2 regions of the Nocardioides sp. B129/18 genome follow, and region 2 is predicted to be linked to the other one. Evidence: riboswitches for the same ligand, from Rfam matches in the RefSeq annotation. Region 2 holds a riboswitch; the other holds the start of a gene.
The links. Region 2 has a riboswitch for thiamine pyrophosphate ahead of ACZDWJ_RS16010 (FAD-dependent oxidoreductase). Riboswitches for the same ligand answer to the same signal wherever they lie in the genome.
Positions count from the first base shown of each region.

Region 1: it holds a riboswitch for thiamine pyrophosphate, as region 2 does, so the genes downstream of both, thiE (thiamine phosphate synthase) here and ACZDWJ_RS16010 (FAD-dependent oxidoreductase) in region 2, are expected to answer to the same signal.

Region 1 covers NZ_JBUZJI010000002.1:34,804-50,331, forward strand. Annotated here, with positions in the region: gene gltX (glutamate--tRNA ligase) at 19-1,473, opposite strand; gene ACZDWJ_RS01830 (fumarylacetoacetate hydrolase family protein) at 1,518-2,327, opposite strand; gene ACZDWJ_RS01835 (hypothetical protein) at 2,482-3,027, opposite strand; gene ACZDWJ_RS01840 (cytidine deaminase family protein) at 3,129-3,590, shown strand; gene ACZDWJ_RS01845 (3-methyladenine DNA glycosylase) at 3,610-4,482, shown strand; gene ACZDWJ_RS01850 (hypothetical protein) at 4,520-4,879, shown strand; gene purT (formate-dependent phosphoribosylglycinamide formyltransferase) at 5,033-6,235, shown strand; TPP riboswitch at 6,269-6,367, shown strand; gene thiE (thiamine phosphate synthase) at 6,357-7,058, shown strand; gene thiD (bifunctional hydroxymethylpyrimidine kinase/phosphomethylpyrimidine kinase) at 7,055-7,861, shown strand; gene ACZDWJ_RS01870 (pyridoxal phosphate-dependent decarboxylase family protein) at 7,927-9,438, shown strand; gene ACZDWJ_RS01875 (lysine N(6)-hydroxylase/L-ornithine N(5)-oxygenase family protein) at 9,435-10,748, shown strand; gene ACZDWJ_RS01880 (GNAT family N-acetyltransferase) at 10,745-13,024, shown strand; gene ACZDWJ_RS01885 (DUF2087 domain-containing protein) at 13,064-13,366, shown strand; gene ACZDWJ_RS01890 (pentapeptide repeat-containing protein) at 13,359-13,982, shown strand; gene bioB (biotin synthase BioB) at 14,083-15,153, shown strand; gene ACZDWJ_RS01900 (adenosylmethionine--8-amino-7-oxononanoate transaminase) at 15,288-15,528, shown strand, end outside.
Region 2 covers NZ_JBUZJI010000025.1:21,910-37,437, reverse strand. Annotated here, with positions in the region: gene ACZDWJ_RS16050 (hypothetical protein) at 1-557, shown strand, start outside; gene ACZDWJ_RS16045 (MBL fold metallo-hydrolase) at 541-1,344, opposite strand; gene ACZDWJ_RS16040 (DUF6458 family protein) at 1,489-1,728, shown strand; gene ACZDWJ_RS16035 (CBS domain-containing protein) at 1,739-2,131, opposite strand; gene ACZDWJ_RS16030 (acyl-CoA dehydrogenase family protein) at 2,195-3,382, shown strand; gene ACZDWJ_RS16025 (DEAD/DEAH box helicase) at 3,585-5,066, shown strand; gene ACZDWJ_RS16020 (glutamine synthetase III family protein) at 5,194-7,371, shown strand; gene ACZDWJ_RS16015 (phospholipase A2) at 7,400-8,206, opposite strand; TPP riboswitch at 8,338-8,447, shown strand; gene ACZDWJ_RS16010 (FAD-dependent oxidoreductase) at 8,442-9,476, shown strand; gene thiS (sulfur carrier protein ThiS) at 9,473-9,670, shown strand; gene ACZDWJ_RS16000 (thiazole synthase) at 9,672-10,445, shown strand; gene ACZDWJ_RS15995 (thiamine phosphate synthase) at 10,442-11,014, shown strand; gene thiC (phosphomethylpyrimidine synthase ThiC) at 11,011-12,753, shown strand; gene ACZDWJ_RS15985 (potassium transporter Kup) at 12,740-14,659, shown strand; gene ACZDWJ_RS15980 (M14 family zinc carboxypeptidase) at 14,667-15,503, opposite strand.

The sequences.
Region 1 (15,528 bases), on a different contig from region 2:
GGGGTGGCGGCTCGTCGCTCAGACGGAGGCGGGCTCCAGCGCCGAGGCCAGGCGCGCCAGCGAGCGCTCGCGGCCCAGCAGCTCCATCGACTCGAAGAGCGGCGGGCTGACCCGGCGTCCGGTGATGGCCACGCGCACCGGGCCGAAGGCGACGCGCGGCTTGAGACCGCGCTCCTCGACGAGGGCGGTCTGCAGGGCGTCCTGGATGGCCTCGGTGCTCCAGACCTCGAGCGCCGCCACGGCGTCGTGGGAGGCCTGCACGATCTCGCGGCCGGCCTCGTCGAGCAGCTTCTCGACGTCGGCGGGCTCGCGGGTGAAGGCGGCCTCGTCGACGAAGAGGAAGCCGAGCATGTCGGGCGCCTCGGCGAGCTTGTTGATGCGCTCGGCCACCAGCGGCATCGCCTGCTCGAGGAGCTGGGCGTCGGCGTCGGAGACGGGGTCGGAGACGACGCCGGCGTCCTGGAGGAACGGCAGCACGCGGTGCTGGATCTCCTCGACGGAGAGCAGCCGCATGTGCGAGGCGTTGATGGCGTCGCACTTCTTGAGGTCGAAGCGCGCCGGGTTGGGGTTCACGTCGCCGATCTCGAAGGCCTCGACCATCTCCTCGGTGGAGAAGACGTCGCGGTCGGCGGCGATCGACCAGCCCAGCAGCGCCATGTAGTTGAGCAGGCCCTCGGGCAGGTAGCCCTGGTCGCGGTAGGCCAGCGCGTTGGCCTCGGGGTCGCGCTTGGAGAGCTTCTTGTTGCCCTGGCCCATGACGTAGGGCAGGTGGCCGTAGGCCGGGGTCTCCTCCGCGACGCCGACGGCCTTCAGCGCGTCGAAGAGCGCGATCTGGCGGGGTGTGGAGGAGAGGAGGTCCTCGCCGCGCAGCACGTGGGTGATGGCCATCGTGGCGTCGTCGACCGGGGCGGTGAGGGTGTAGAGCGGGTCGCCGTTGGCGCGGCACAGCGCGAAGTCGGGCACGTACTGGGTCTCGAAGGTGACCTCGCCGCGGACGAGGTCGTCCCAGGTGATCGACCCCTCGGGCATGCGGAACCGCACGACGCTCGTGCGGCCCTCGGCCTCGAAGGCGGCGCGCTGCTCGGCGCTCAGCTCGCGGCAGAAGCCGTCGTAGCCGACGACCTTGGAGCCCAACTCCTTGCGCCGCGCCTCGACCTCGTCAGTGGTGCAGAAGCAGTCGTAGGTGTACGACGACTCCGCCAGCCTCGCGAGGACGTCGCGGTAGAGGTCGCTGCGCTCGGACTGGCGGTAGGGGCCGTAGGGGCCGCCGACCTCGACGCCCTCGTCCCAGGTGAGGCCGAGCCAGGCGAAGAGGTCGAGGATGCCGCGGTAGGACTCCTCGGTGGAGCGCTGCTTGTCGGTGTCCTCGATGCGCAGCACGAAGGTGCCGCCGTGGTGGCGCGCGAAGGCCCAGTTGTAGAGGGCGGTGCGCACCAGGCCGACGTGGGGGCTGCCCGTCGGGGACGGGGCCATGCGGACGCGGACGGGACGCTCGGAGGTCGTGCTCACGGGGTGGTTCACCTTGCCTTGACGGAGTTCGTGAGGGTGCCCAGGCCCGCGATCGAGACCTCGACCTCGTCGCCGACCTGCATGGGACCGACGCCCTCGGGGGTGCCGGTGAGGAGGACGTCGCCGGGCAGGAGCGTCATCACCGAGGAGACGTGCGCGATGAGCGTGGGGACGTCGAAGATCATGTCGGCGGTGGAGCCGTCCTGGACGACGTCGCCGTTGAGGTGGGTCTGCAGGCGGACTCCGTCGATGAAGTGCTGCGGGTCGAGGTCGGTCTCGATCCACGGGCCGAGCGGGCAGAAGGTGTCGAAGCCCTTCGCGCGGGTCCACTGGCCGTCGGAGCGCTGGAGGTCGCGGGCGGTGACGTCGTTGGCGATGGTGTAGCCGTGGATGACGTCGGTGGCCTGCTCGGCCGGGACGTCGCGGCAGATGCGCCCGATCACCACGGCCAGCTCGCCCTCGTAGTGGAGGTCCTGGGTCTGGCGCGGGTAGGAGATGGCGTCGTCGGGCCCGATGACGCTGGTGTTCGGCTTGAGGAACATCAGGGGCTCCTCGGGCACGTCGTTGCCCAGCTCCGCGGCGTGCGCGGCGTAGTTGCGGCCGATCGCCACCACCTTGCTGCGCGGCAGCACCGGCGCCAGCAGCCGGACGTCCTCGAGCCGGTGCTGCTGCTCGAGGAGGCGGACGCCGACGTAGAGCGGGTCGCCCGCGAGTGCGACCACGACGGCGTCGGGGTCGGGCTGGCCGTAGGAGTCGAGCTCCCCGGTCAGCACGCCGTACTGGGGGTCGTCACCGGTGGTGAATCGGACGATGCGCACGGCTCCGACCCTAGCGAGGGGGCTCGGGGTGGGCCGCATCCGCGGGGTGGTGAAAGATTCGGCGGCCAACCGCCGAAGCTTCAGCGGCCAGCCGCCGAGACGCACGGTGAGCGTTCGAAGGTTCGAACGCCCACCGAAAGATTCCGTCGTCCTCTCAGGTGAGCGCGCCCGAGAGGTAGAGCTCGGAGGGGCAGCCGAAGGAGTACGCCCGCGGGAGCCCGCCCGGCGAGGCCGGCGCGACCTTGCGCTGGGCGAGGTCGACGAGCAGCCGCGCTCCGGCGCCGTCGCGGACCTCCCACACCGCCGCGCCCCGCGAGCCCACGACCCGCGCACCCGCCCACAGCCGCGCCGGCGGCACCGGGTTGTCGGTGCGCTGGGCCCAGGCGCGGCAGGTGGCCTCGGTCTCGCGGAAGAACGCCAGGGCGCCGGGCGCGCCGTCGGCCGCGGCTCCTCCCCCGGTGCTCGGGGTGCCCGGACTGCTCGTGACGCTCGGCGTGCTCGCCGACGCGGACTCCGAGGGGTCGTCGCTCGGCGACGCGCTGGCCGTCGGGCTCGGGGACGCCGTCGGGCTCGTCGACGCGGTCGGGCTGACCACCCCGCTCGACTCCGGCTCGGCGTCGTCGCTGCAGGCGGCCACGCCGCCGAGGAGCGTCGCGAGCAGGCCGGCGGCGAGCAGTCGGACCGGACGCGTGCGGGTCATCGGGGCTCCTCTCGGGGCGGGCGCCCGAGCGGGGGCGCGGGCGGGCGTGCGCGTCCACCCTCGCACGAGGAGGACGACGTCGGCGCTGGGAGGATCACCCCATGACCTTCCCGAGCGCCCGCCCCCTGGACGACGCCGACGAGGAGCTCCTCGCGCTGGCCACCGCGACGATCGACGCGCAGACCGACGCCGCTTCCGCCGAGGACGACGGCGTCCACACCGTCGGCGCGGCGGTCCGGTGCGCCGACGGCCGCGCGTTCGTCGGCGTGAACCTCTACCACTTCACCGGCGGGCCCTGCGCGGAGCTGGTCGCGCTCGGCGCCGCGCGCGCCGGGGGCGGTCGCGCGGTGTCGACGATCGTCGCCGTCGGCAACGGCGGCCGCGGGGTCCTCGCGCCGTGCGGTCGCGACCGACAGGTGCTGCTCGACCTGCATCCCGACTGCCGGGTGATCATTCCGACCGCGGACGGTCTGCGCAGCGTCGGCGTCCCGGACCTGCTTCCGGGCGCCTACGTCTGGCCGGGAGCGGCCGGCGACTCGGGGTCCGGGGCCGACCCCGCCTAGCCTGGCCGCCGTGATCTCGATGAGCCGCGCGGAGTGGGAGCCCCGGGCCGCCGCCCACCGCGCCCGGCTCGCGCCCTACGTCGAGCCGCACCTGGAGCGTCGACGCGCGGGCGATCCGCACCCGGTGCACGACTTCCTCTTCACCTACTACTCCCACCGCCCCGCGCAGCTGCTGATGTGGCACCCCGGTCTGGGCGTGCGGCTGGAGGACGCTCCCGAGCACGAGGCGCTGGCCGCGTACGAGGACGGCGCCGTCACCGACGACCTGCTCGAGCGACGCCGTCCGATCTCCGAGGCGGTGCGGCGCCTGCTCGTCGCCACCCTCGGACGTCCGGCGAACCTGGGCTGCTTCGGCCTGCACGAGTGGGCGATGGTCTACGGCGCCGACCGCGGCCCGGGCAGCCCGCAGACCCGCCACCCCCTGCCGCTGCGGCTGGGCACCACCGGCACCGACGCCGTCGTCGAGGGCCACCGGATCGCCTGCACCCACTTCGACGCATACCGCTTCTTCACCGAGCCCGCCCGCCCGCTCAACACCCTCGCGCCCGGCCGCGACGACCGCCCCGCCTTCGAGCAGCCGGGCTGCCTCCACGCCGGCATGGACCTCTACAAGCACGCCTTCCGGCTCAGCCCGCTGCTGCCCTCGGACCTCGTGGCCGACTGCTTCGAGCTGGCCTGGGACATCCGCGTCCTCGACATGCGGGCCGCGCCCTACGACATGAGCGGCTGGACGCTCGACCCCACCGGCGAGCCCTGGACGCCGGTGCCGATCGAGACCGCCGAGGGCAAGCGGGAGTACGCCGAGCAGCAGCGGATCTTCAGCGAGCGGGCCGAGCCGATCCGGCGCAGCCTCCTCAAGGAGTGCGAGCGGCTGCTGACGGGGCAGGCCTGAGGCGAGCCGCGGCACCCGGGCTGCGAGACTCGAAGCCGTGCCCGCGATCACGAAGCTCGCCAACGTCCTGATCGAGGACGCCTCCTCGCCCCTGGAGGCCGCGCCCGGCTTCAAGCGCCAGATGGACCGATGGCGTCGACGCGACGGCGGGCTGTGGGTCGGCGGACGGGTGACGTTGTCGGAGACCGAGCTGGTCTTCGCCGCCAACGCAGCCAACCGCGCCGTCCAGAGCGGCACGATGGACGTGACCGTCGATCTCCGCCAGATCCAGGACGTCCGGTTCACGAAGGCCCTCGGCATGAACATCGTCGACGTCGGCTGGCCCGGCGGGCGACTGCGGATCCGCTGCTACGGCGCGAAGCGGTTCGCGGCGGCCGTCGAGGCCGCGCGGCGCTGAGCGCGCGGTGGCCCACGGCACCGCGGGACCCCGCGGAACCTGACGCTCAGTCGCGCGCGTGCCGTCCCGGCCCACGCGCACAGCTCGCGGGGCGGCGCCCACCCCGCCCGGTCGAGCACGACGCCGTTCCCGCTCACCTGCCACACTCGCCCCGTGATCGGCACCCCGCTCTCTGCCTCGTCCACCACCGCGCTGCTCCTCGGCTCGGGTGAGCTCGGCAAGGAGGTGGTGCTCGAGCTGCAGCGGCTCGGCGTCGAGACCGTCGCGGTCGACCGCTACGCCGACGCCCCGGCCATGCAGGTGGCCCACCGCAGCCACGTCGTCGACATGCAGGACGCCGACGCGCTGCGCGCCGTGCTGCGCGCCGAGCGGCCCGACGTCGTCGTACCGGAGATCGAGGCGATCGCCACCGGCGTGCTCGCCGAGCTGGAGGCCGCCCAGGAGTGGCCGCTGCGGGTCGCGCCCACCGCGCGGGCCACGGTGCTGACGATGAACCGCGAGGGCATCCGGCGGCTCGCCGCCGAGGAGCTCGGCCTGCCGACCTCGCCGTACGCGTTCGTCGACACCCTCGAGGAGCTCACCGCGGCGGCCGACGAGCTCGGCTGGCCGGTGGTGCTCAAGCCGGTGATGTCGAGCAGCGGCAAGGGCCAGTCGCTCGTCCGCTCCCCCGACGACCTCGCCGCCGCCTGGGAGTTCGCGCAGACCGGCGGCCGCGGCAGCCAGAGCGCGCGGTGCATCGTCGAGGGCTTCGTGGCCTTCGACACCGAGATCACCCTGCTCACCGCCCGCCACGTCGACGGCACGCTGTTCCTCGACCCGGTGCTGCACCGCCAGGTCGACGGCGACTACGCGGAGTCGTGGCAGGAGGCGCCCGAGGACCGCACCGTCTCCGAGGCGCAGCTCGTCGAGGCCCAGGACGTCGCCCGGCGGATCACCGACGCGCTCGGCGGCTTCGGCCTGTTCGGCGTCGAGCTGTTCCTGACCGCCGACGGCGTGGTGTTCTCCGAGGTCTCGCCGCGGCCCCACGACACCGGCCTGGTGACGCTGGTCAGCCAGGACGTCAGCGAGTTCGCCGTGCACGCGCGCGCCGTCCTCGGGCTGCCGGTGGCCGCCACCCGCTGGCCGGGCGCCGCGGCGTCGTGGCCGGTGAAGGTGGAGGGCCACGGGGTGCCGTCCTTCGACGGGCTCGAGGCCGCCTACGCCGTCGACCCGAGCGTGCAGGTGCGACTGTTCGGCAAGCCGCGGGTCGAGGGCGAGCGCCGGGTCGCGGTGACCCTGGCCCGCGGGGCCACCACCGCCGAGGCGCGCGATCGCGCCCGTCGCGCCGCCGAGGCGCTGCGCGTCACGCTCGACTGACGGATCCCCGACCGGCGTCCCGCTAGGTTCGACAGCACGTGGCCGGGGTGCCCTCCATCGGGGAGGGCTGAGATCACACCCGCCGAACCTGATCCGGCTAGCACCGGTGGAGGGAGCCGACGTGGGACATCTCCGTCCTGATCCCAGCAACGACCTGAGGGACGCCCTGGGCCTCTACCTCGTCAGCCGCCCGATCCCCGATCCGCCCGAGGGCCCGGGCCTGCCGGCGATCGCGGCGCAGGCGGTGGCCGGCGGCGTCGGCATCGTGCAGGTGCGCGAGAAGCACGCCGACACCGCGCGTCGTCGCGCGCTCGCGCTCGCGGTGCGGGAGCACTGCCCGGGGGCGCTGGTGGTGGTGAACGACGACCTCGAGGCGGCGGCCGCGGTCGACGGCGTGCACGTCGGCCCCGACGACGCCCCGCCGACGGTGGCGCGCGAGCGGCTGGGACCCGACGCGGTGGTCGGCTGGTCGCTGCACGACCGGGCCCAGCTCGACGACCTCGACGCGCTGCGCGCCTGCTCCTACCTGGCCGCCGCACCGGTGTGGCCGACGGCCAGCAAGCCCAGGCACACCGAGCCGTGGGGCCTCGACGGCGTCCGCTGGATCGTGGACGCCCTGGCCGAGCGCGGTCTGCCGATCCCGGTGATCGGCATCGGCGGCGTCGACGCCGCCAACGCCGCCGACGTCGTGCGGGCCGGGGCGGTGGGGGTCGCGGTGATCAGCGCGATCCTCGACGCCGACGATCCTGCGACCGCGGCGGGCGCTCTGCGTGCGGCAGTGGGCACGGCAGTGAGCAGGGCGGCGAGCACGGGGGACGCATGAGCGCGCGCGAGCCCGTCGTCCTCACCATCGCCGGCTCCGATCCCTCCGGCGGCGCCGGCCTGCAGGCCGATCTCAAGACCGCGACGGCGCTCGGCTGCTACGGCGCGAGCGTCGTCACCGGGCTCACCGTGCAGGACACCACCGGCGTGCACGGCGTGCACCCGGTGCCGCCGGAGGTGGTGCGCGCCCAGCTCGACGCGGTGGCCGCCGACCTCGACGTGCGCGCGGTCAAGACCGGCATGCTCGGCGACGCCGCCCTCGTGCGCGCCGTGGCCGAGGGCCTGGACGCGTCGCTGCCCGGGGTGCCGCTGGTGCTCGACCCCGTCATGGTCGCCACCTCGGGTCACCGCCTGGTGCCCGCGGACGCCGTCGCCGCGATCGCGGAGCTGCTGGTGCCGCGGGCGCTGGTGGTGACGCCGAACGCGCCGGAGGCCGAGGTGCTCACCGGCACCGCCGATCGCCCCGAGGCGGCGCGGCGACTCCTCGCGATGGGCGCGCGCTGGGCGCTGGTGAAGGGCGGGCACGTGCCGCGCGACGGCGTGGTGACGGACCTGCTCGTCGACGCCGACGGCGAGCGGCGGCTCGAGGCGCCCTGGCTCGACACCCCGCACACCCACGGCACCGGCTGCACGCTCGCGGCCGGCATCGCCGCACGGCTCGCACTGGGCGACGACGTGCCGGACGCCGTCGCCGCCGCGCACGCGTTCCTCCAGGGGGCGCTGCGCTCGGGCGCGGGGCGGCTGGTGGGCCGCGGCCACGGTCCGGTCGACCACCTGTGGCGGCTGCGGGGGTCCGTCGACTGACCCCCGATCCGGCAGGCACTTCAAGTTAGGTTAGGCTCGCCTTACCTACTCGGAAGGACGCCTTCATGCCCCCCTCTCCCGACGCGCGGCACCTCGTCCACGCGCGCACCGCCGACCACCTCGACGCCCTGCTGCGCACCGGCCTCACGCACCTGCACGGCCGGCTCGCCGCGGCCACCCGGCCGCACACCGGCGCCGACCCCGCCGAGGTCGCGGCCCGCGTGGCCGCCGTCGACCTCGACCGTCCGCTGGCCGACCCGGCCGCCGCGCTCGCCGAGCTCGACGCCGTGTGGCTCGACGACGCCGTGTGGTTCCACGAGCCCGGCTACGCCGCCCACCTCAACTGCCCGATCGTCGCGCCGGCCGTGCTCGCCGAGCTCCTCACCGCCACGGTGAACCCGAGCATCGACACCGTCGACCAGTCGATGGGCGCCACGTTCATCGAGCAGCGGCTCATCGGCTGGACCGCCGGCCTCCTGGGCTTCGACGCCGACCGCGCCGACGGCGTGTTCACCCCCGGCGGCACCACCTCGAACCTGCAGGGCCTGCACCTGGCCCGCGACCACGCCCGCGAGCGCACCGGCGCGCCGCTGGAGCGCCTGCGCGTGCTGGCCTCGGCCGACGCCCACATGAGCGTCGACCGCGCCGCGCGCCTGCTGGGCCTGGCCCCCGACGCGGTCCTCAGCGTGCCCGTCGACGCCCGCCGCCGCATGGATCCCGTCGCCCTGGCCCGCAGCCTCGAGGCGATCCTCGCCGCCGGGCTGGTGCCCGCGGCCGTCGTCGCCACCGCCGGCACCACCGACCACGGCGCCATCGACCCGATCGAGGCGATCGCCGCCGTGCTCGACGAGCACGTCGCCACCCACCCCGACGCCCATCGCCCCTGGCTGCACGTCGACGCCGCCTACGGCGGCGGGCTGCTGCTCTCGGCCCGGCACCGCGGCCGGCTGGCCGGCGTCGAGCGCGCCGACTCCGCCACCGTCGACTTCCACAAGACGTTCTTCCAGCCGGTGGCCTGCAGCGCGATCGTCGTGCGCCAGGCCGACCACCTGCGCCACGTCGCCTGGCACGCCGACTACCTCAACCCCGCCGACGGCGGCGGCACCGGCGTCCGCCCGGCCGACCAGGTGGCCAAGACCCTCCAGACCACCCGCCGCTTCGACCCCCTCAAGCTGTGGCTGACCCTGCGGCTGATCGGCGCCGAGACCCTCGGCTCCTACGTCGACGCGCTCGTCGAGCTGGCCCGCGCGGCGCACGCCGACCTCGTCGACGACCCGCGCATCGAGCTGCGGGCCGCCCCCGAGCTCTCCACGCTGCTGCTGCGTCCGCGTCCAGCCGACGACTCCCCTGCCGCCGCCGACGCCGTCGACGCCCTCGTGCCGCTCGTGCGCCACGACCTCGCCCGCGAGGGCCGCGCGCTCGTTGCCTCCACCCGGGTCGACGGACGCCGCTGGCTCAAGCTCACGCTGCTCAACCCGATGGCCGGGCTCGACGACGTCCGCGCCATCGTCGAGGAGATCGCCTCCGCCGCCGACCGCCGGACGCGCGCAGCCGCGACCGCGGGAGCCCGCGCATGAGCGGCCACGTGCACGACCTCGTCGGCATCGGCCTGGGTCCGTTCAACCTCGGCCTAGCGGCGCTCGCCGAGCCGATCGACGACCTCGACGCGGTGTTCCTCGAGGCGCGCCCGCGCTTCGAGTGGCACCCCGGCCTCATGCTCGACGACGCCACCCTGCAGGTGCCGTTCCTCGCCGACCTCGTGACGCTGGCCGACCCGACGTCGCGCTGGTCGTTCCTGGCCTGGCTCAAGGCCACCGGCCGGATCTACCCCTTCTACCTGCGCGAGCACTGGCACCCGCTGCGCCGGGAGTACTCCGACTACTGCCGCTGGGTGGCCGAGCAGCTGGCCTCGGTGCGCTTCGGCTGGCCGGTCACCAGCGTCGAGCACGACGGCGAGGCCTACGTCGTCCGCACCGCCGGCGGGGAGACGCTGCGCACCCGACGCCTCGTGCTCGGCGTCGGCTCCCAGCCGCAGGTGCCCGACGTCGTGCGGCGCGCCGGCGGGCCGTGGACGCACACCGGCGACTACCTGCGTCACCGCGAGCGGCTGCAGCGCTGCCGCCGGATCACGATCGTGGGCAGCGGCCAGAGCGCCGCCGAGGTCTACCGCGACCTCCTCGCCGCCAGCCCCGAGCACGACTACGAGCTGGTCTGGCTCACGCGCAGCGCCCGGTTCTTCCCGCTGGAGTACACCAAGCTCACCCTCGAGCTCACCTCGCCCGAGCACACCGCGTACTTCCATGCGCTCCCGCCGCGCCTGCGCGACCAGCGCCTCGAGGAGCACCAGTCGCTCTACCGCGGCATCAGCGCCGACCTGATCGACGAGATCTCCGACCTGCACCACCGCCTGCGCGCGCTCGGCCACGGGCCGCGCACGACGCTGGCGGCCGGCTGCGCGCTCGAGGACGCCGTCTGGGACGGTCGCGAGCACCGTCTGACGCTGCGCCAGCGCGACCTCGACGAGCCGTTCGAGGTCGCCACCGACGGCCTGGTGCTCGGCACCGGCTACGCCACCCCCGTCCCGTCGTTCCTCGACCCCGTCCGCGATCGGCTGCGGCTGGACGCGCAGGGTCGCTACGACGTCAGCCCCCACTACGCGGTCGACCGCGCCGGAGGAGAGATCTACGTGCAGAACGCCGAGTCCCACACCCACGGACTGGTGGCCCCCGACCTCGGGATGGGCGCCCACCGCAGCTCGATCATCCTGCGCGAGGTGCTCGGCCGCGAGGTCTACCCGATCGAGGAGCGGGTGGCCGTGCAGACCTTCGGCGTGCCGCAGGGCCTCGAGGTCCTGCCGGGCCGCGAGCGGGCGGGAGCGCTGCGATGAGGACCGGCCTGACCTTGGAGCCGCTGGTGCTCGACGACGCCACCGTCGCCACCCTCCACGCGTGGGTCACCCACCCGCGTGCGGTGTTCTGGCAGATGGGCGACGCCACGCCCGCCGAGGTGCGCGAGGCCCACGAGGCGCTGCTCGCCGACCCGCACCACCGCGTCCTGCTGGGGCGGGTCGACGGCGAGCCGGCGTTCCTCGCCGAGCTCTACGACCCCGCGCTGGCGCAGGCCTCGGAGATCGCCCACCTCGACGAGCTGGAGCCCGGCGACCTCGGCATGCACGTGCTGCTGGCCCCACCCCGTCGCCGGGTGCCCGGCCACACCCGCGCCGTCATGGCCGCCGTGCTCGACGCCTGCTTCGCCGATCCGACGGTGCGGCGCGTCGTCGTCGAGCCCGACGTGCGCAACGAGGCCATCGCGCGTCGCAACGCCGAGGCCGGGTTCCGGGTGCTGCGCGAGGTGCCGCTGGCCACCAAGACCGCCGCGCTCAGCGTGCTCGAGCGCGCCGTGCACGAGCAGCGACGTCCGCGCGTCGACGACCACCTGCGTCCCGACGTGCTCGCCGCCGCCCAGCGCCACCTGGTCACCAAGGCGCTCGGTGAGCTGAGCCACGAGCGGGTGCTGACGCCGCGCCGCGACGCCGACGCGTGGGTCGTCGACGGCCTCGGCGTGGAGTACCGCTTCCACGCACAGGTGCAGCCCGGCGAGCACTGGGCGATCGAGCCCGACAGCGTCGAGCGGCTCGTCGACGGCGCGCCCACCGAGCTCGACGTCCAGCGCCTCGTGCTCGACCTCGTCGACGTGCTGCCGCTCGGCGACGGCGTCCTGCCGCTGTACCTCGAGGAGCTCGCGACCACGCTGGCCGGACGCTGCTGGCGACTGGCCCACCCCGGCCCGTCGGCCCGCGCGCTGGCCGACGCCGACCACCTGACCGTCGAGGGCGCCATGACCGACGGGCACCCCGGGTTCATCGCCAACAGCGGCCGCATCGGCTTCGGCGTCACCGACCAGCACCGCCACTCCCCCGAGTCGGCCGCCGGGCTGCGGCTGCAGTGGCTGGCCGCCCGCCGCGACGCGACGCTGCTCTCCCTCGGGGAGGGAGTCGAGGTGGAGACGCTGCTGCCGGGCAAGGAGTGCCGTGACCGGTTCGACGCACGGCTGCGCGGCCTGGGCCTCGACCCGGCCGACTACCACCTGCTCCCGGCGCACCCCTGGCAGTGGGAGCACACGCTGACGACGACCTTCGCCCCCGACCTCGCGCGACGCGACCTGGTGCACCTCGGCGAGGGCGACGCCGTCCACGTGCCGCTGCAGTCGCTGCGGACGATGGCCGACGTCGACGACCCGACGCGGCCCTACGTCAAGACCGCCGTGGCCGTGCGCACGATGGGCTTCACCCGCGGCCTGTCCCCGGCCTACATGGCCGACACCCCGGCCATCAACGACTGGGTGCACGCGCTGGTGACCTCCGACCCCGAGCTGCGCTCGAGCGGCTTCGAGGTGCTGCGCGAGCGGGCCGCGATCGGGTACACCGGCGACGTCTTCCACGCCACCGACGCCACCGCGTCCGCGCCCCAGCGCAAGATGGTGGCCGCGCTGTGGCGCGAGAACGTCTCGACCCGGCTGGCCGAGGGCGAGCGGGCGATGACGCTGGCCGCGATGCTGCACCGCGACCCCGACGGCGTCCCGCTGCTGGCCGCGCTGATCGAGGCCTCCGGGCTGTCGCCCGAGGCGTGGCTGGCCGACCTGCTGCGGGCCTACGTGCGTCCGCTCGTCCACTGCCTGCTGGCCCACGACCTCGCGTTCATGCCGCACGGCGAGAACGTCATCGTCGTGCTGCGCGAGCACCGGGTGGTGCGCACGATCGGCAAGGACGTCGGCGAGGAGATCGCGGTGCTCTCCGAGCGTCCGCTGCCGGAGGCCTGCGAGCGGGTGCGGATGCTGGTCGGCGACGACGAGCGGGCGCTGCCGATCCTCACCGACGTCGTCGACGGCGTCCTGCGCCACCTCGCCGCCCTGGCCCAGGACGCCGGCCTGCTCGACGTCGAGCGGTTCTGGGCGCTGACCCGCGCCGTGATCGAGGAGCACGCCGCCGACCACCCCGAGCTGGCCGACGCCGTCGCGCACTACGACCTGCTGCGACCGCGGTTCCGGCACTCCTGCCTCAACCGGCTACAGCTGCGCAACCCGCGCACGATGGTGAGCCTGGACGACCAGGCGTCGTCGTTCCTCTACGCCGGGTGGCTCGACAGCCCGCTGGTCCACGGCTGACGGCGCGGGCTGTCGGCAGGGGGCCGTAGGTTGCTCCGCATGGACTCGGTCTCCTGCCACAGCCCCGAGGGGCAGCGCGTGCTGCGCGGGTTCCTCGACGACGACGGCCGCCTGCACACCATCCCCAGCAAGCGCTCCAAGCAGCTGGTCGTGCTCGACTGGCTCGTCCAGGACTTCGAGCCGGGCCGCCGCTACCCGGAGGCGGAGGTCGTCGAGGTGCTGACCCGTCGCCACCCCGACCACGCCGCGCTGCGCCGCTACCTGGTGATCGAGGGGCTGCTCTCCCGCGAGGACGCCGTCTACTGGCGCACCGGCGGCAGCGTGGCCGACGTCGATGGCTGACCCCCACGCCGACGCGCCGCCCGCCGAGGGCGCGGAGGGCGTCGTGTTCAGCCAGTGCGACTGGTACGGCCTGGAGATCGGCCCGGTCCGGTTCGTCGACTGTCGCTTCGACCGCGTCGACCTCAGCGAGGTCACCACCCGCGGCACGGTGTTCGAGGGCTGCGTCTTCGACGGCTGCCGGTTCAACTCCTCGGCGCACCACACCACCGCGCTGGTCGGCTGCACCCTCGGGCGCTGCCACCTCTTCGACTCCACCTGGGAGGGCTGCAAGCTCACCGGCACGAGCTTCGAGGGCGGCACGCTGCGGCCGATGCGGGTCATCGGCGGCCAGTGGCGCGGGGTGTCGCTGCGCGGCGCCGATCTCTCCCGCCTCGACCTCACCGGCCTCGACCTGCGCGAGGCCGACCTCTCGATGGCCGTGCTGCGCGACGCCGTGCTGCGCGACGCCGACCTCACCGGCGCCACCCTCCGCGAGGCCGAGCTCGCCGGAGCCGACCTGCGCGGCGCCCGGCTCGACGGCGTCGACCTCGCCTCCGCCCGCCTGGCGCGTACCCGCCTCGACCTCGCCGGCGCCATCGTCCTCGCCGAGCAGTCCGGCGCGATCATCGAGCCGTGAGGGCCCGCGCGTCGGCCAACCGGGGTTCGGACCGCTGCACCGGCGTCGAGCCCGCACCGCCATACTGGACCGTCCGCAGCAGACCCTGAGGAGAACCCGCATGACCTTCTTCGACCAGCTCGCGAGCGCCGTGCTCGACGGCAAGCCCGCCACCGCGGACGACGCCCTCGCCGTGCTGCGGGCCCACGACGCCGAGCTGCTCGACGTCGTCGCCGCCGCCTCGCGCCTGCGCCGCGAGCACTTCGGCAACACCGTCAAGGTCAACTACCTGGTCAACCTCAAGTCGGGTCTGTGCCCGGAGAACTGCAACTACTGCAGCCAGGCCGTCGGCTCCACCGCCGACATCCTGAAGTACAAGTGGCTGCAGACCGGCGAGGCGCTCGAGCAGGCCGCGGCCGGTCTCAAGGGCGGCGCCACCCGCGTCTGCATGGTCTCCTCGGGCCGTGGCCCCACCAACCGCGACATCGACCGCGTCACCGACATGGTCGGCGCCATCAAGGGCGAGCACCCCGAGGTCGAGGTCTGCGCCTGCCTGGGCCTGCTCAAGGAGGGCCAGGCCGAGCGCCTCAAGGCCGCCGGCGTCGACGCCTACAACCACAACATCAACACCGCCGAGTCCCACCACGACGAGATCGTGCAGACCCACACCTACGCCGACCGCGTCGACACCGTCGGCAAGGCGAAGTCCGCCGGCCTCTCGCCGTGCTCGGGCCTCATCGCCGGTCTGGGCGAGAGCGACGAGCAGCTCGTCGAGGCGCTGTTCGCGCTCAAGGAGCTCGACTCCGACTCCATCCCGATCAACTTCCTCATGCCCTTCGACGGCACCCCGTACGAGAACACCTGGGAGCTCGACCCCACCCGCTGCGTGAAGATCCTCGCGATGGCGCGCTTCGTGTGCCCCGACAAGGAGATCCGCATCGCCGGCGGACGCGAGATGCACCTGCGCTCGCTGCAGGGCCTCGCGCTGCACGTGGCCAACTCGATCTTCCTCGGCGACTACCTCACCTCCGAGGGCCAGGCCGCCGAGGCCGACCTCGAGCTCATCCGCGACAACGGCTTCGTCGTCCTGGGCTCCGAGGAGCACCTGGCCGAGACCGCCGCCGAGCGCACCGCCGTCGACCCCGCGATCCGTCGTCGTGGCGCCGGCACGGAGCTCGCGCCCAACGCCTGAGCCGCGCGCCCCGCACCTCCCACCACCAGGGGTCCTCGGCCGGCGTGGCGACGTCGAGGGCGAGGTCACATCCGGGCCGCTCACGCCCTGGGCCGCCCGGGTCGCGAGGGCCGCCGAAACCTAGGATCGTCCAGATGTCCCCGAACGCCGCCGCCGACCCTGACCGCGGACGTGCGCCCCTCGGCACCACCCCCGCCGAGCTGCTGGCCTACGACCGCGAGCACGTCTGGCACCCCTACACCTCGATGACCGACCCCGCGCCGGTGCGCCTGGTCACCGGCGCCGACGGCGTCCGCCTGCGCCTGGCCGACGGCCGCGAGCTCGTCGACGGGATGTCGTCGTGGTGGGCGGCCGTGCACGGCTACAACCACCCGG
Region 2 (15,528 bases):
GACGAGCGATGATCGGCCTGGGCGTGCTCGCCTGGGTCGTCGTGGTCGTCGTCGGATCCAGCGTGGTGTGGGGCGTGGTCTCCCGCGTCGGACGCGACGCCGCGCCCGCCTCCGCCCCCCTGGCGTCCGCGCCGTCGTCGCCGTCGTCGCCGGCGTCGGCGCCCTCGACGACGGCGGGCAGCAGCCGTCCCTCGGCCCGTCCCTCGGCCCGTCCGAGCCAGCGGCCCTCCACCCGGCCCAGCGCCTCCCCGTCGAGCCGGCCGGCGACGTCCGCCCCGGCCACGACGTCCTCGCCGAGACCCCCGGCGCCCGCCGCGGTGCAGCGCACCTGGTCGGGTGCGGCCGGCGTGGTGGTGGCCTCCTGCCGGGACACCACGATCTCGCTGGTCCGGGCCGTGCCCTCGGCCGACGGCTACCGGGTCGACGTCACCGATCGCGGCCCGCAGCGCCTGCGGGTGGAGTTCGAGGGGCGTGAGGAGCAGGAGGGGTCCGAGGTCCGCGTCGAGGCCGTGTGCGTCGGCGGAGCGCCGCGGTTCGCCGTCAAGGCCGAGGACTGACCAGCGCGGCCAGCTCCACCGGATCGTGGGCGCAGAAGACCGTCAGGTCCGCGGGATGCTCGGCCACCAGCGCGCGCAGCCGCTCCTGGTTGGCCAGCCGCACCGGGTTCACCGCCGCCACCGAGCGCTCGAAGAGCCGCAGGGCCAGCGGCATCCGCGGCCCGTCGCGCACCTCGCTGCGGTGGAAGTAGGCGTCGCCGGCGTGCAGCAGCCAGTGGCCGTCGGCGCGGCGCACCGCCACGGCGGTGTGGCCGCGGGTGTGGCCGGCGAGCGGCACGAGCACGACGTCGTCGTCGAGCGCCGTGACGCCCTCGAACCCGCGCCACGCGTCACCGCCGTCGTGGGTCTCCCATCGCGGTCCGTGGGCCCACTGTGCCGCGACGTAGCGGCTGCGCTCGGACAGGCGCGGCGCCCGGGCCGCGGCCAGCTCGGCGGCGTGCACGTGCACGCGGGCCTGCGGCAGGTCGCCGAGTCCGCCGGCGTGGTCGAGGTCGAGGTGGGTCACCGCGACGTCGGTGACGTCGGCCGGGTCGAGCCCGAGCGCCCGGATCTGCGCGTCCGCGGTGTGCTCCAGCGCGAGATCGGGACGCGTGATCGCCAGGAACGGCCGACCCAGGCGGCCCGGGTCGACGACGTCGCCGGAGCCGTAGCCGGTGTCGACGAGCAGCAGGCCGGCGTCGCGCTCGACCAGCAGGCAGTGGGCGGGCATGGGGGAGGGCAGGCCGAGCCGGGCGCCACCGAGGGGACGCATGGGGCCGCAGTCGAGGTGGTGCACGCGCAGGGGCATGGGCAGCACGGTGCCAGGTCCCTCACCCAGGTGGGGGGAGGTCCCACGGGCGGGACGGGCGCAGGGTGTCGAGACGGTCGTCCTCGGGCAGACGGGCCGCACCACCCCCCAACGCCCGGCTCGTCCGGGAGCAAGGAGCACACCATGGGCTACGGAGCCGGAGGCCTCCTCCTCGTCGTCGGACTCGTCCTGGCCTACGCCGTCGACGACACCGTCAGCGGGGTCGACCTGCACATGATCGGCCTGATCGCGGCGGGCGTCGGCGTGCTGCTGCTCGTCCTCACCGCGCTCACCCTCAACAGCCGTCGCGGCGCGCGCAGCACCACGACCACCACCCACCCCGACGGCAGCCAGAGCGTCCGCGAGAGCCGCACCGAGATCTGATCCGCAGCCCCTAGACGTGCCGCTCGGCCCGCAGCGCGGCGACTCCCTCGTCGTCGCAGAAGCCGGCCGAGCGGCGCTTGCGGCAGACCAGCCCCAGCAGCCGGCCGTCGGCGTCGACGACGGCCAGCCGACGCAGCCCCCGGGCTGCGAGCAGCGCCTCGACCTCGGCGGCGGGCGTCGTCGGCGCCACCACCCGGCCCTCGAGGGTGCCGGGGAGCGTGTCGGCGTCGTCCGCGGCCGGGAGGTCCTCGGGCAGCACCGCGGAGACCAGGCGGCCGTCGGCGTCGACGACGAGCGCGACGTGGGACTTCGGCCGGGCGAGGTAGGCGCGCAGCTGCGCCACCGTGACCTCGACGCCGTGCGTGCGCGGGTGACGCAGGGCGAGGTCGAGGGCCGTGGTCACCGGTCCAGTCTCACCCATCACCTCGGTTAGCGATCGTTAACCCCGCCGAGTAGTCTGGGTCACATGGCTGGTCACGACACCGCATTCGAGCTGAGCCGCGAGCACGAGGAGTTCCGCCGCACCGTGCGGTCCTTCGCCGAGGCCGAGATCGCCCCGCACGCCGCCCGGTGGGACCGCGAGCACCACTTCCCGGTCGACGTCGTCGCCAAGATGGGCGCGCTCGGGCTCTTCGGGCTCACCGCGCCGGAGGAGTTCGGCGGCGCCGGCGGCGACTTCACCAGCCTCTGCGTGGCCATCGAGGAGCTCGGCCGCGTCGACCAGTCGATGGGCATCACCCTCCAGGCCGGCGTCGGCCTGGGCATCAACCCGCTCGTCGAGTACGGCACCCGCGAGCAGCAGGAGCGGTGGCTGCCCGACCTCGTCGCCGGCCGCGCGCTGGCCGGCTTCGGCCTCACCGAGCCCGAGGCCGGCTCCGACGCCGGCTCCACCCGCACCCGCGCCGAGCTGAGCAGCGACGGCACCGAGTGGATCGTCAACGGCGCGAAGCAGTTCATCACCAACTCCGGCTCCTCGATCACCTCCCTGGTCACCGTCACCGCCCGCACCGGCGTGCGCGAGGACGGCCGTCCGGAGATCTCCGCGATCATGCTCCCGGCCGACACCCCCGGCTTCACCGCCGAGCCGGCCTACGACAAGCTCGGCTGGCACGCCTCCGACACCCACCCGCTGACCTTCGTCGACGCCCGGGTGCCCGCCGACCATCTGCTCGGCCAGCGCGGCCGCGGCTACGCCCAGTTCCTCGCCACCCTCGACGACGGCCGGATCGCCATCTCGGCGCTGGCCACCGGCTCCATCCAGGCCTGCCTCGACATGGCGCTGGCCTACGCGGGGGAGCGGCAGAGCTTCGGCGCGCCCATCGGCCGCAAGCAGGGCGTCGCCTTCCAGATCGCCGACCTGCAGACGATGCTCGACGCCTCGCGGCTGCTCACCTACCGCGCCGCCGCCCTCAAGGACGCTGGCGCTCCGTCCGGCGCGGTCAAGCAGGCCGCGTCGGTGGCCAAGCTCTACTCCACCGAGTCGGCCGTCACCGCCACCCGCATCGCCACCCAGGTCTTCGGCGGCTACGGCTTCATGGAGGAGTACCCGGTGGCGCGGTTCTACCGCGACGCCAAGGTGCTCGAGATCGGCGAGGGAACCTCCGAGGTGCAGCGCATGCTGATCGCCCGGGGGCTCGGCCTGCCGGTGGAGTGACCGGCACGACACCGTCCCCTGCCGCGCGGATGCGTGGTCGAGGGCCGGCGTCGGCTACGTTGGAGGCACAGCCTGTCGTGTCTCCGCCGCGGGTTGTCCGCACGTCGCAGCTCATGCTCCATCTGACGGCTCCGTGCGCTGGTCCTCCGCCACCGGGCGGGTCGGTCCGTCGGCGGGGCATCACGAACTGAGAGCACCTGCTGTGAACGCCTTCGCCGACCTCGGCCTGCCCACCGTCCTGTCCGACACCCTCGCCGGGATGGACATCACCAGCCCCACGCCCATCCAGAGCGCCACGCTGCCCGACGCCCTCGCCGGACGAGACGTCCTCGGCCGCGGCCGCACCGGCTCGGGCAAGACCTACGCCTTCCTGCTGCCGCTGGTGGCCCGCCTCGCCGGTGGCCGCAAGCCCACGCCCGGTGCTCCGCGCGCGCTGGTGCTGGCCCCCACCCGCGAGCTCGCCAACCAGATCGAGGCCGCCCTCGAGCCGCTGGCCAAGGCCACCGGCCTCACCTCGCGCACCGTCTTCGGCGGCGTCGGCCAGAACCCGCAGGTCACCGCGCTGCGTCGCGGCGTCGACGTCGTCATCGCCTGCCCGGGCCGGCTCGAGGACCTCATCGGCCAGGGCCACTGCCGCCTCGACAAGATCGAGATCACCGTGCTCGACGAGGCCGACCACATGGCCGACATGGGCTTCCTGCCCGGCGTGCGCCGCATCCTCTCGGCCACCCCGGCCGACTCCCAGCGCCTGCTGTTCTCGGCCACGCTCGACGGCCAGATCGACTCCCTCGTCAAGCGGTTCCTCACCCAGCCCGTCACCCACGAGGCCGACTCCGCGCAGTCGCCGGTGGCGAATATGGCCCACCACGTGCTCCACGTCGAGCGCGAGCAGCGCCTGCCGGTGCTCGTCGACCTCACCAGCGCGCCCGGCCGCACGGTGGTGTTCACCCGCACCAAGCACGGCGCCAAGGCGCTGGCCCGCCAGCTCGGCCGCAACGGCGTGCCGGCCGTCGAGCTGCACGGCAACCTCAGCCAGAACGCCCGCAACCGCAACCTCGACGCCTTCCACGCCGGCGACGTCTCGGTGCTCGTGGCCACCGACATCGCCGCCCGCGGCATCCACGTCGACGACGTCTCCCTCGTCGTCCACGCCGACCCGCCGGCCGAGCACAAGGCCTACCTGCACCGCTCGGGCCGCACCGCCCGCGCCGGCGCCGAGGGCACCGTCGTCACGCTGATGACCTCCGACCAGGTCGGCGACGTCCGGCAGCTCACCCGCGCGGCCGGCATCAAGCCGACCACCACCCGCATCGAGGGCGCCAGCCACCCGGTGCTCACCCAGCTCGCCCCCGGCGAGCGGGTCAAGGTGCACGTCGAGGCGCCTGCCGTCGTCGTCCAGGCCGCGCCGTCGGGCGAGGCCCGCACCGGCCAGGGCGGTCGCCGTCGCCGCGGCGGCCGGGGCCGTGGCCCCGCCGGCCAGGGCGGCCAGGGCGGCGGCCAGGGCGGCCAGTCGCGTCAGGGCTCGGCCCCGAAGGCGTCGGGCGCCAAGTCCTCCGCTCCCAAGTCCTCCGCTCCGCGGTCGTCGGCCCCGAAGTCCGGCCAGGGTCGTCCGGGCACCACGCGCACCGGCGGCGCCGCGGCGTTCTCCGCCGGCGGCGCCGGCCGGCGTCGCTCGGGTCGCTGAGACCGGGCTCACACGTCCGAGGGCTGGCCTGTCACCGGCCCGAAACATGTTCGAGACACGACCTCCCTAGGTTCCGCCCAGGGACGGTGCCGAGACCGCTCCCACCGTCACCTCCCAGGGAGCGCCCATGACCGCCAACCCCGTCCGCCTGCAGGCCATCGCCGCCGTCCGGGCCACGACGCCGCCGCCCTTCGACTTCGACCCGGCCGCCGAGCCGGGCGCGATCTTCGGCGAGAACGTCTTCAGCCTGCAGGCGATGCGCAAGCGCCTGCCCAAGGGCGTCTACAAGTCCGTGCTCTCCACGATCGACCAGGGCGCGCCGCTGGACCCCGACGTCGCCGACGCCGTGGCCTCGGCGATGAAGGACTGGGCGATGGAGAAGGGCGCGACGCACTACGCGCACGTCTTCTACCCGCTGACCGGCCTCACGGCCGAGAAGCACGACAGCTTCCTGGAGCCGGTGGGCGACGGCACGGCGATCTCGGAGTTCGCCGGCAAGACGCTCATCCAGGGCGAGCCCGACGCGTCGTCCTTCCCCAACGGCGGCCTGCGCGCCACCTTCGAGGCGCGCGGCTACACCGGCTGGGACATCCAGAGCCCGGCCTACATCCTGGAGAACCCGAACGGGAACACGCTGTGCATCCCGACGGTCTTCATCTCGATGACCGGCGAGGCGCTGGACCACAAGACGCCGCTGCTGCGCAGCCAGCAGGCGATGTCGGTGCACGCCAAGCGAATCCTGTCGCTGTTCGGCCACGAGGAGCCCCAGAACGTCGTCTCCTACTGCGGCCCCGAGCAGGAGTACTTCCTGGTCGACAGCAACTTCTTCGCCGCGCGGCCCGACCTGCTGAGCGCCGGGCGCACCCTCTTCGGCGCCAAGCCGCCCAAGGGCCAGGAGTTCGACGACCACTACTTCGGCGCGATCCCCGAGCGCGTGCTGGCGTTCATGATGGACACCGAGCAGGCCCTCTTCAAGCTCGGCATCCCCGCCAAGACCCGCCACAACGAGGTCGCCCCCGGCCAGTTCGAGGTGGCGCCGATGTTCGAGCGCTCCAACCTCGCCTCGGACCACCAGCAGCTGCTGATGACCACGTTCCGCCAGATCGCCAACAAGCACGGCATGGAGTGCCTCTTCCACGAGAAGCCCTTCGCCGGCGTCAACGGCTCGGGCAAGCACGTGAACTTCTCCATCGGCAACGCCGAGCAGGGCAACCTCCTCCTGCCCGGCGACACCCCGCACGAGAACGCCCAGTTCCTCGTGGTGTGCGCGGCCGTCATCCGCGCGGTGCACAAGTTCGGCGGGCTGCTGCGCGTCTCGGTGGCCTCGGCGTCCAACGACCACCGCCTCGGCGCCAACGAGGCCCCGCCGGCGATCATCTCGATCTTCCTCGGTGACCAGCTCGCCGACGTCTTCGACCAGATCGCCAAGGGCGGAGCCACGCGCTCGAAGGAGAAGGGGACGCTGATCATCGGCGTCGACACCCTGCCGGACCTCTCCAAGGACCCCGGCGACCGCAACCGCACCTCGCCGTTCGCCTTCACCGGCAACCGGTTCGAGTTCCGGGCCCCCGGCTCGCTGCAGACCGTCGCCGCGCCCATGGTCGTGATCAACACGATCATGGCCGAGGCGCTGGACTTCTGCGCCACGCAGCTGGAGACGGCCGTCGCCGCCGGCACCGACTTCGACGAGGCCGTGCAGTCGCTGCTCACGCAGATCATCAGCGACCACGGCGCGGTCATCTTCAACGGCAACGGCTACTCCGAGGAGTGGCAGGTCGAGGCCGCGCAGCGCGGCCTGAAGAACCTGCGCACCACCGTCGACGCCCTGCCCGAGCTCATCTCGCCCGAGGCGCTCGAGCTCTTCAGCACCTACCGGGTGTTCAACGAGCGCGAGATGCACAGCCGCTACGAGGTCGGCTGCGAGCAGTACCTGCTCACCGTCGGCGTCGAGGCCGCCACCACCCTCGAGATGGGCACCACGACGATCCTCCCCGCCGCGGTGCGCTACCAGACCGAGCTGGCCGCCAACGTCGCCGCGCTCAAGGCCGCCGGCCTCGAGCCCGACCTGGCCGACCTCACCGCGCTCACCGCCACGATCACCGAGCTGCGGGCGGGTCTCTCCGCCCTCGGCGCCGCGCTGGCGCACGAGCACGACGAGGACCCGCTCGTGGCCGCGACCTTCGCCCGCGACGAGGTGCTCCCGGCCATGGCCGCGGTGCGGGCCGCCGCCGACGCGCTCGAGGGCGTCGTCGCCGACGACCTGTGGGCGCTGCCGACCTACCAGGAGATGCTGCACATCCTCTGAGCACCTCCGGACGCTCCCGTGAGGCGGGTCAGCAGGTGCTGACCCGCCTCACGCTGCTCACGGCGTCGCCGATGCCGCGATCGTCGAGGCTGCTGATCGAGGTGCCCGCGGCCACGCAGACGCTGCGTCCGGCGTAGCCGCTGTCGGCGTAGAGCCGATAGGCGTAGGACGTGGTGTTGCGCACCGAGTCGGCCTCGTCGCCGAAGTCCTTCAGCGGCTCGGGCAGGCTCGCGGACTGCTCGAGGTTCGCGATGGAGGTGGTGGCCGAGGTGATGCGCAGGCGCCTGTCGCCATACGCGTCGTCCTCGAAGAGGCACAGCCGCCCGCTCTGGCACTGGCCCTTGTAGAAGGCCGTCCAGGCGGCGCCGGTGGCGTGGACGGCGGTGTAGTAGGTGCGCGCCCACAGCCCGCAGTTGCCGTCGCTGGGACGCCCGGCGCAGATGGCCCGCATGTCCTCGAGGAACTGGCTGTCGACGGCGGCCTTGCCGGCCTCGGTGGAGCTCAGCGCCGGCCCGTTGCCGAGGTTGCGGTAGCCGAAGTCGTGACGCACGCACGCCCAGCGGAAGACGGTGTTGTAGTCGTCGAACCCGTCGAAGACGTCGTTGGAGCAGCCGTCGTTGGCCCACACGAGCGGGTCGCCGGCGTCGACGTCGGGCACGGCGTTGGCCTTCGACTGCGTGGTGAAGGAGGCCAGCGAGGTCGAGAAGAGGATCCGGTCCGCGCGCTCGCGCAGGGTCTCGGCGTGCGCGGCCGGCTGGATCAGGACGAGGCCGCCGGTGGTCAGCAGCGCGGCGAGGATGGCCAAGGAACGGTGCAGGAGAGGACGCAGGGGCATGACGTGCTCCGAGAGGTGGCGCGGCGCGACCCCCGCCCGATCGGGCGCCGCTGCCGTCCCAGTCCTCCTGCCGCGGTGGACGCGGCGCCAAACCTCCGGCGCCGGACCCTCCGGAGGGCGTGCTAGCGTCGAGAGCGACCCACGGGAGTCCGCGGAAGCGGGCTGAGAGGGAGCTGACACCGCTCCGACCGTCACACCTGATCCGGATCATGCCGGCGAAGGAAGGAACACCCGGATGCACGTGCGCGTGCTCGGCGGCGGCGTCGTCGGGCTCACCATCGCCGAGGAGCTGGCCCGTCGCGGCCATGCCGTCCACGTCGTCGACGCGGCCCCGGGCGCAGGCGCCTCCCGCGCCGCGGCGGGGATGCTCTGCCCCGACGCCGAGACCTGGCACGGCGAGGACGCCCTGCTGCGGCTGGGGCGCGCCTCCGCGGCGCTGTGGCCCGGGCTCGCCGAGCGCCTCGACGTCCCCCTGCCGCGCACCGGCACGCTGCTCGTGGGCGTCGACGCCGGCGACGTGCAGGAGGTCGATCGGCAGACCGCGCTGCTCGGCGGCACCGCCCGGGAGATGAGCTCGCGCGAGCTGCGGCTGCGCGAGCCGGGCCTGGGCGCCGTCGCCGGGGGAGCGCTGCTGCCCGGCGACCACAGCGTCGACCCGCGGGCCGTCGTCGGCGCCCTGCTGGAGCGCGTCGAGGTGCGCGCCGCCGACGACCGCGACGTCGACCTCACCGTGGTGGCCACCGGCTCCGCGTCCGCCGCCCTGCCCGGCGTGCCGGTGCGGCCGGTGCGCGGCGAGATCATCCGGCTGAGCACCGACGATCCGCCGAGCGTCGTGGTGCGCGCGTGGGTGCACGGCGAGCAGGTCTACGTCGTGCCCCGCCTGCCCGACGCCGACGGACGCGCCGAGGTCGTCGTCGGCGCCACCAGCCTCGAGGCGGGTGGCCCGCCGCGCGCCACCGTCGAGGGCGTCGTCCGGCTGCTCGGCGCGGCGCGCGAGGTGCTGCCCGGGCTCGACCGCGCCGAAGTCGTCGAGGTGCTGGCCCGCGACCGTCCCGGCACGCCCGACAACCTGCCGCTGGTCGGCGCGCACCCGCGCGAGCCGCGCACCCTGCTGGCCGTCGGCCACCACCGCCACGGGGTGCTGCTGGCGCCGCTCACGGCCGCGCTCGTCGCCGACGCCCTCGAGGGCGCCGCGCCCGACCCGGCCCTCGATCCCCGCCGCTTCCTGCCGTCCGTGCCCGAGCCCGCACCCCTCGGAGGTCCCGCATGAGCACCATCACCGTCAACGGCGCGCCGGAGGAGCCGGCCGCCACCCTCGCCGAGCTCGTCGCCCGGCGCCTGCCCGACGCCACGGGCGTCGCCGTCGCGCTCGACGGCGAGGTGGTGCCACGCGCGGCGTGGGAGGCCACGCCGGTGGCCGACGGCGCCGTGGTGGAGATCGTCACCGCGGTGCAGGGCGGCTGAGGTGGGCGCGATCGAGCCGCTCGTCATCGCCGGACGCACGCTGGGCTCCCGGCTGCTGCTGGGCACCGGCGGCCTGCCCCGCCTCGACCTCCTCGAGCCGGTGCTCGAGGCGGCGCGCCCCGGACTGGTGACGGTCTCGATGCGCCGCGCCGAGGCCGGCGTCGACGGGGGACTGGTGGAGACGCTGCGCGCCCGCGGCGTCCCGCTGCTGCCGAACACCGCGGGCTGTCGCACGCCGCGCGAGGCCGTGCTCACCGCCGAGCTGGCGCGCGAGGCGCTCGGCACGGAGTGGATCAAGCTCGAGGTGATCGGCGACGAGACCTCGCTGATGCCCGACGCCGTGGGGCTGCTCGAGGCCGCCGAGCTGCTGGTGCGCCGCGGGTTCACCGTGCTGCCCTACAGCACCGACGACCCCGTGCTCGCCCGGCGCCTGGCCGACCTCGGCTGCGCTGCGGTGATGCCGCTGGGCTCGCCGATCGGCTCGGGCCTGGGCGTGCTCAACCCGCATGCGATCGAGGCCGTGGTGGCCGCCGTCGACGTGCCGGTGGTGCTCGACGCCGGCATCGGCACCGCCAGCGACGCCGCTCTCGCGATCGAGCTCGGCTGCGACGCGGTGCTCGCCGCCACGGCCGTCACCCGCGCCGAGGATCCCGTCGCGATGGCGCACGCGCTGCGGCTCGGCGTCGAGGCCGGCGCGCTGGCCCGCGGCGCCGGTCGGATCCCGCGCCGCGCGGTCGCCCGGGCGTCCTCGCCGACGGCCGGGCGGATCACATGAGCGGCGTGCCGCGCCTGCTGCTGCTCACCGACGCCGCCCAGCTGCCGCCCGGCCGCGATCTGGTCGACACCCTCGCGGCCTGCGCCGAGGCCGGGCTGCGCGACGTGGTCGTGCGCGAGCTGCACCGCCCCGAGGACGAGCGGGCTGAGATCGTGGCCCAGGCGCTCGCGCTGGGCCTGCGGGTGCGCGGCGCGCGCACCCCGCTGTCCGGCGCGCTCGGCGTGCACCTGGCCGCGCACCAGACGGTCGAGGAGGCCGGCGGGCTGCCGCACGGCCGCTCCTGCCACGACCGGACCGAGGTCGCTCGGGCCGCCGCGCAGGGCGCGGAGTACGTCACGCTCTCGCCGTTCGCGGCCACGGACTCCAAGCCGGGGTACGGCCCCGCGCTGCCCCCGTCCGCCTTCGCCGGTCACCCCCTGCCGGTGCTCGCGCTCGGCGGCCTCACCCCCCAGAACCTGGCGTCCGCACTCGGAGCGGGCGCCGACGGCGTGGCGGTCATGGGCGCGGTGATGCGCTCGCCCGACCCCGCCGAGGTCATCACCCGACTCCTGGAAGGACTCTCCGCATGACCGTCCACGACTCCCACACCCGCCTCGAGGTCGGGCCGCTCGGCGTGCCCGTCACCCGCGTGGCCCTCACCAACGGCGAGACCTTCGACCGCTACTGCACCGAGGGCCCCGGCTCCGATCCCGCCGTCGGCCTGCCGGCCCGCCGCGCCGCCTGGATCGCCGAGCGCGACGACGTCGAGGCCTACGACGGCCGCGCCGCCACCCTCGCCGACGACGGCCGCTCCGCGGTGCGCCGCGGCGCCTCGAGCCGGGAGTGGCGTGGCGAGCGGCGGCGTCCCCTGCGCAGCCGCGACGGCCGGGCCGTCACGCAGATGGCCTACGCACGCCGCGGCCTGGTGACCCCCGAGATGGAGTTCGTCGCCGCCCGCGAGGGCTGCGACGTCGAGCTGGTGCGCAGCGAGGTGGCCGCGGGACGCGCGATCATCCCGAGCAACGTCAACCACCCCGAGTCCGAGCCGATGATCATCGGCCGCCGGTTCCTGGTGAAGATCAACGCCAACATCGGCAACTCCGCGGTCTCCTCCTCGATCGAGGAGGAGGTCGACAAGCTCACCCACGCCGTCACGTGGGGCGCCGACACCGTCATGGACCTCTCCACCGGCGAGGACATCCACACCACGCGCGAGTGGATCCTGCGCAACAGCCCCGTCCCGATCGGCACCGTGCCGCTCTACCAGGCGCTGGAGAAGGTCGACGGTCGCGCCGAGGCGCTCACCTGGGAGGTCTACCGCGACACCGTGATCGAGCAGTGCGAGCAGGGCGTCGACTACATGACCGTCCACGCCGGCGTGCTGCTGCGCTACGTGCCGCTCACCGCGCAGCGGGTCACCGGCATCGTCTCGCGCGGCGGCTCGATCATGGCCGGCTGGATGCTGGCCCACCACGAGGAGTCGTTCCTCTACACCCACTTCGACGAGCTGTGCGAGATCCTCGCCCGCTACGACGTCGCGTTCTCCCTCGGCGACGGCCTGCGCCCGGGCAGCGTCGCGGACGCCAACGACGAGGCCCAGCTCTGCGAGCTGCGCACCCTCGGCGAGCTGACCCAGCGGGCGTGGGAGCACGACGTCCAGGTGATGGTGGAGGGCCCGGGCCACGTGCCGCTGAACCTCGTCGAGGAGAACGTCGTCCTGCAGCAGGACTGGTGCCACGGCGCGCCCTTCTACACCCTCGGCCCGCTGGCCACCGACGTCGCGCCCGGCTACGACCACATCACCAGCGCCATCGGCGCCGCGGCGATCGCCTGGCACGGCACGGCGATGCTCTGCTACGTCACGCCCAAGGAGCACCTGGGCCTGCCCGACCGCGACGACGTCAAGACCGGCGTCATCACCTACAAGCTCGCCGCGCACGCCGCCGACGTCGCCAAGGGCCACCCGCGGGCCCGGGAGTGGGACGACGCCCTCTCCCGCGCGCGGTTCGAGTTCCGCTGGCGCGACCAGTTCGCGCTCTCGCTGGACCCGGTGACCGCCGAGGCCTTCCACGACCAGACCCTCCCGGCGGAGTCGGCCAAGACCGCGCACTTCTGCTCGATGTGCGGCCCGAAGTTCTGCTCGATGCGGATCAGCCACGACGTCCGCGAGCAGTTCGCGCAGAAGTCCGAGGAGTTCCTGGCGATGGGGGCGACGGTCTACGTCGACGCCGCGGCCTCGGGCGTGAGCGGGCCCACGCGTCAGGATCCCGTCAACGACGACCGTGAGGACGCCGCAGCGCTCCTAGGTTCGCGAGGTGAGCACCGCTGATCCCGAGCATCACCCCCACGACCGCCTGCGCCGCGGCGTCGTCATCGGCGCCCTCGGCGTCGTCTTCGGCGACATCGGCACCAGCCCCGTCTACACCCTGCAGACGGTCTTCAGCCCCGACGACCCGCACCCGGTGCCGGTGGTGCGGGAGAACGTGCTCGGCGTCGTCTCGCTGGTGATCTGGTCGGTGGTGCTCATCGTCACCGTCACCTACGTGCTGCTCGCGATGCGGGTCGACAACCGCGGCGAGGGCGGCATCCTGGCGCTGATCACCCTGCTGCGGCGGTGGGCACGCGACGGCCGGTCCCGGCTGGTCGCGCTGCTCACCGCCGCCGGCGTGTTCGGCGCCGCGCTGTTCCTGGGCGACTCGATGATCACCCCGGCCATCTCGGTGCTCTCCGCGGTCGAGGGCGTCACGGTGGTGCGGCCGGGCCTCGAGGGCGCGGTGGTGCCGCTGACCGCGGGCATCCTGCTCGGCCTCTTCCTGGCCCAGCGCTTCGGCACCGCGGCCGTCGGACGGCTGTTCGGGCCGATCATGATCACCTGGTTCGTCGCGATCGGCGTGCTGGGCGTGGGGGGCATCCAGCGGGCGCCGGAGGTGCTCCTCGCGCTCTCGCCCACCTACGCCATCGGCTTCCTGGTCGGTCACGTCGAGCTCGCGTTCTTCGCCCTGGCCGCCATCGTGCTGGCCGTCACGGGCGCCGAGGCGCTCTACGCCGACATGGGCCACTTCGGCCGCCGCCCCATCGCGCTGGGCTGGCTCGGCCTGGTCTTCCCCGCGTGCGCGCTGAGCTACCTCGGCCAGGGCGCGCTCATCCTCGACGACCCGTCTGCGGCGTCGGCGCCGTTCTTCCTGCTGGCGCCCGAGGCCGTGCGGCTGGCGGTGGTCGTGCTCGCGACCGCCGCGACCGTGATCGCCTCGCAGGCCGTCATCACCGGCGCCTTCTCGGTGGCCGCGCAGGCCGCGCAGCTGGGCTACCTGCCGCGGCTGCGCGTCGTCCACACCTCCCGCTCGACGGCCGGCCAGGTCTACGTGCCGTGGATCAACGGCCTGCTGATGGTGGCGGTGCTCGCGCTGGTGGTGATCTTCCAGAGCTCGCTGGCCCTGGCCTACGCCTTCGGCATGGCCGTCAACGGCACGATCCTGGTGACGACGCTGCTGCTGCTCTTCGTCGCCTGGCGCACCTGGCGGGTGCCGAAGGTCGTGCTGGTGCTGGGCTTCGGCGTGCTGCTCGGCGTCGACCTGCTGTTCCTGGCCGCCAACCTCACCAAGCTCGTCCACGGCGCCTGGCTGCCGCTGGCGATCGCCCTGGCGGCGTTCGTCGTCATGCTCACCTGGCAGCGCGGCCGCGCGCTGGTGACCGCGCGGCGCCGGCGCATGGAGGGCTCGCTGCAGCAGTTCGCCGAGGACCTGCGGCTCTACCCGGCGGCGCTGACGACCGTGCCGGGAACGGCGGTGTTCCTCAACCGCGGCCACAGCACCGCGCCGCTGGCCCTGCGCGCCAACGTCGAGCACAACCACGTCCGGCACGAGCAGATCGTGGTGCTGGCCGTCGACGTCGAGCCCGTGCCGCGGGTGGAGGAGACCGAGCGGATCGTCGTCGACGACCTCGGCGACCCGCACGACGGGCTCCTGCACGTGACGCTGCGCTTCGGCTACGCCGAGACCCCCGACGTGCCAGCGGCCCTGGCGCGGCTCTCGCCGGGCCTCGACCTCGCCGACGCCACCTGGTTCCTCTCCACCATCGATCTGCACCCCGGCGAGGCCGACCTCGACGGTCCGCGGATGGCGGCCTGGCGCACCCGGCTCTTCCTCGCGACCTCGCACCTCACCGCCGACGCCGCCGAGCACTTCGCGCTGCCGCGCGAGCGCACGGTGCTGATGGGGGCGCGGGTGGAGGTGTGAGCCCGCACTACCAGTTGGCGCGGTTGGCCTTCAGGATGCCGGTGCCCGCCGTCCAGGTGCGGTAGCGGGTGCTGGGGTGGCGCGGCAGCTCGACGGTGATGGCGACGCCGTCGTAGCGCTTGTTGTACCAGGAGGTGAGGGTGGGGTCGTCCGACGACGACCCGCCCCCGCCGCCCCCGGCCGTCGGGGCGCCGATCCACTCCGCGGGCAGCCTCAGCCAGTAGGAGAGGCGGTCGACGTAGGCCGGCAGCTTGCTGCTCCTCCCGACCGCGCCGAAGGGCTGGTGCAGCGAGGTGACGTACTCCGGCCGCACGTCGGCGAGGAACCGGATCATCGCGCTGGTCTCGGGCTCCGACGCCGGCCGCGGGCCGCCGTAGTAGCCCGAGCTCGTCGGGCCGCTGACCCAGCCGGCGGTGGGCCAGTTGCGGTTGAGGTCGACCCTGCGGGCGTTCCTCCGCGTGCCGAGCGCGGCGCCGTCGGGGTTCATCGTGGGCACGATCCACAGGTCGACGTCGGAGTCGACGGCCAGCTCGTCGCGGATGAACCGCGCGGTCTGCGGTCCGGCCGTCTCGTCGCCGTGCATCTGGCCCAGGACGACGATCGTGCGCGACGCGGCGGGGTTGCCCTTGCGGTAGGCCACGATCCGCCGGCCCTTCGGGGAGTGGCCGAGCACGCGGGTCTCGACGACCTCCTTGGAGCGGGCGTAGGAGTAGGCGTGGGAGCGCACCGGCACCGGGGCGGCCGTCTCCGCGCCCTGCGCGGCCGGGCCGCCGGGGGAGAACGCGAGCACGGGCGTCAGCAGGGCCAGCGCGGTGAGGGACGTGAGCGAGCGGACGACGGGCACCGAGACCTCCAGGGGTTTCGGGCAC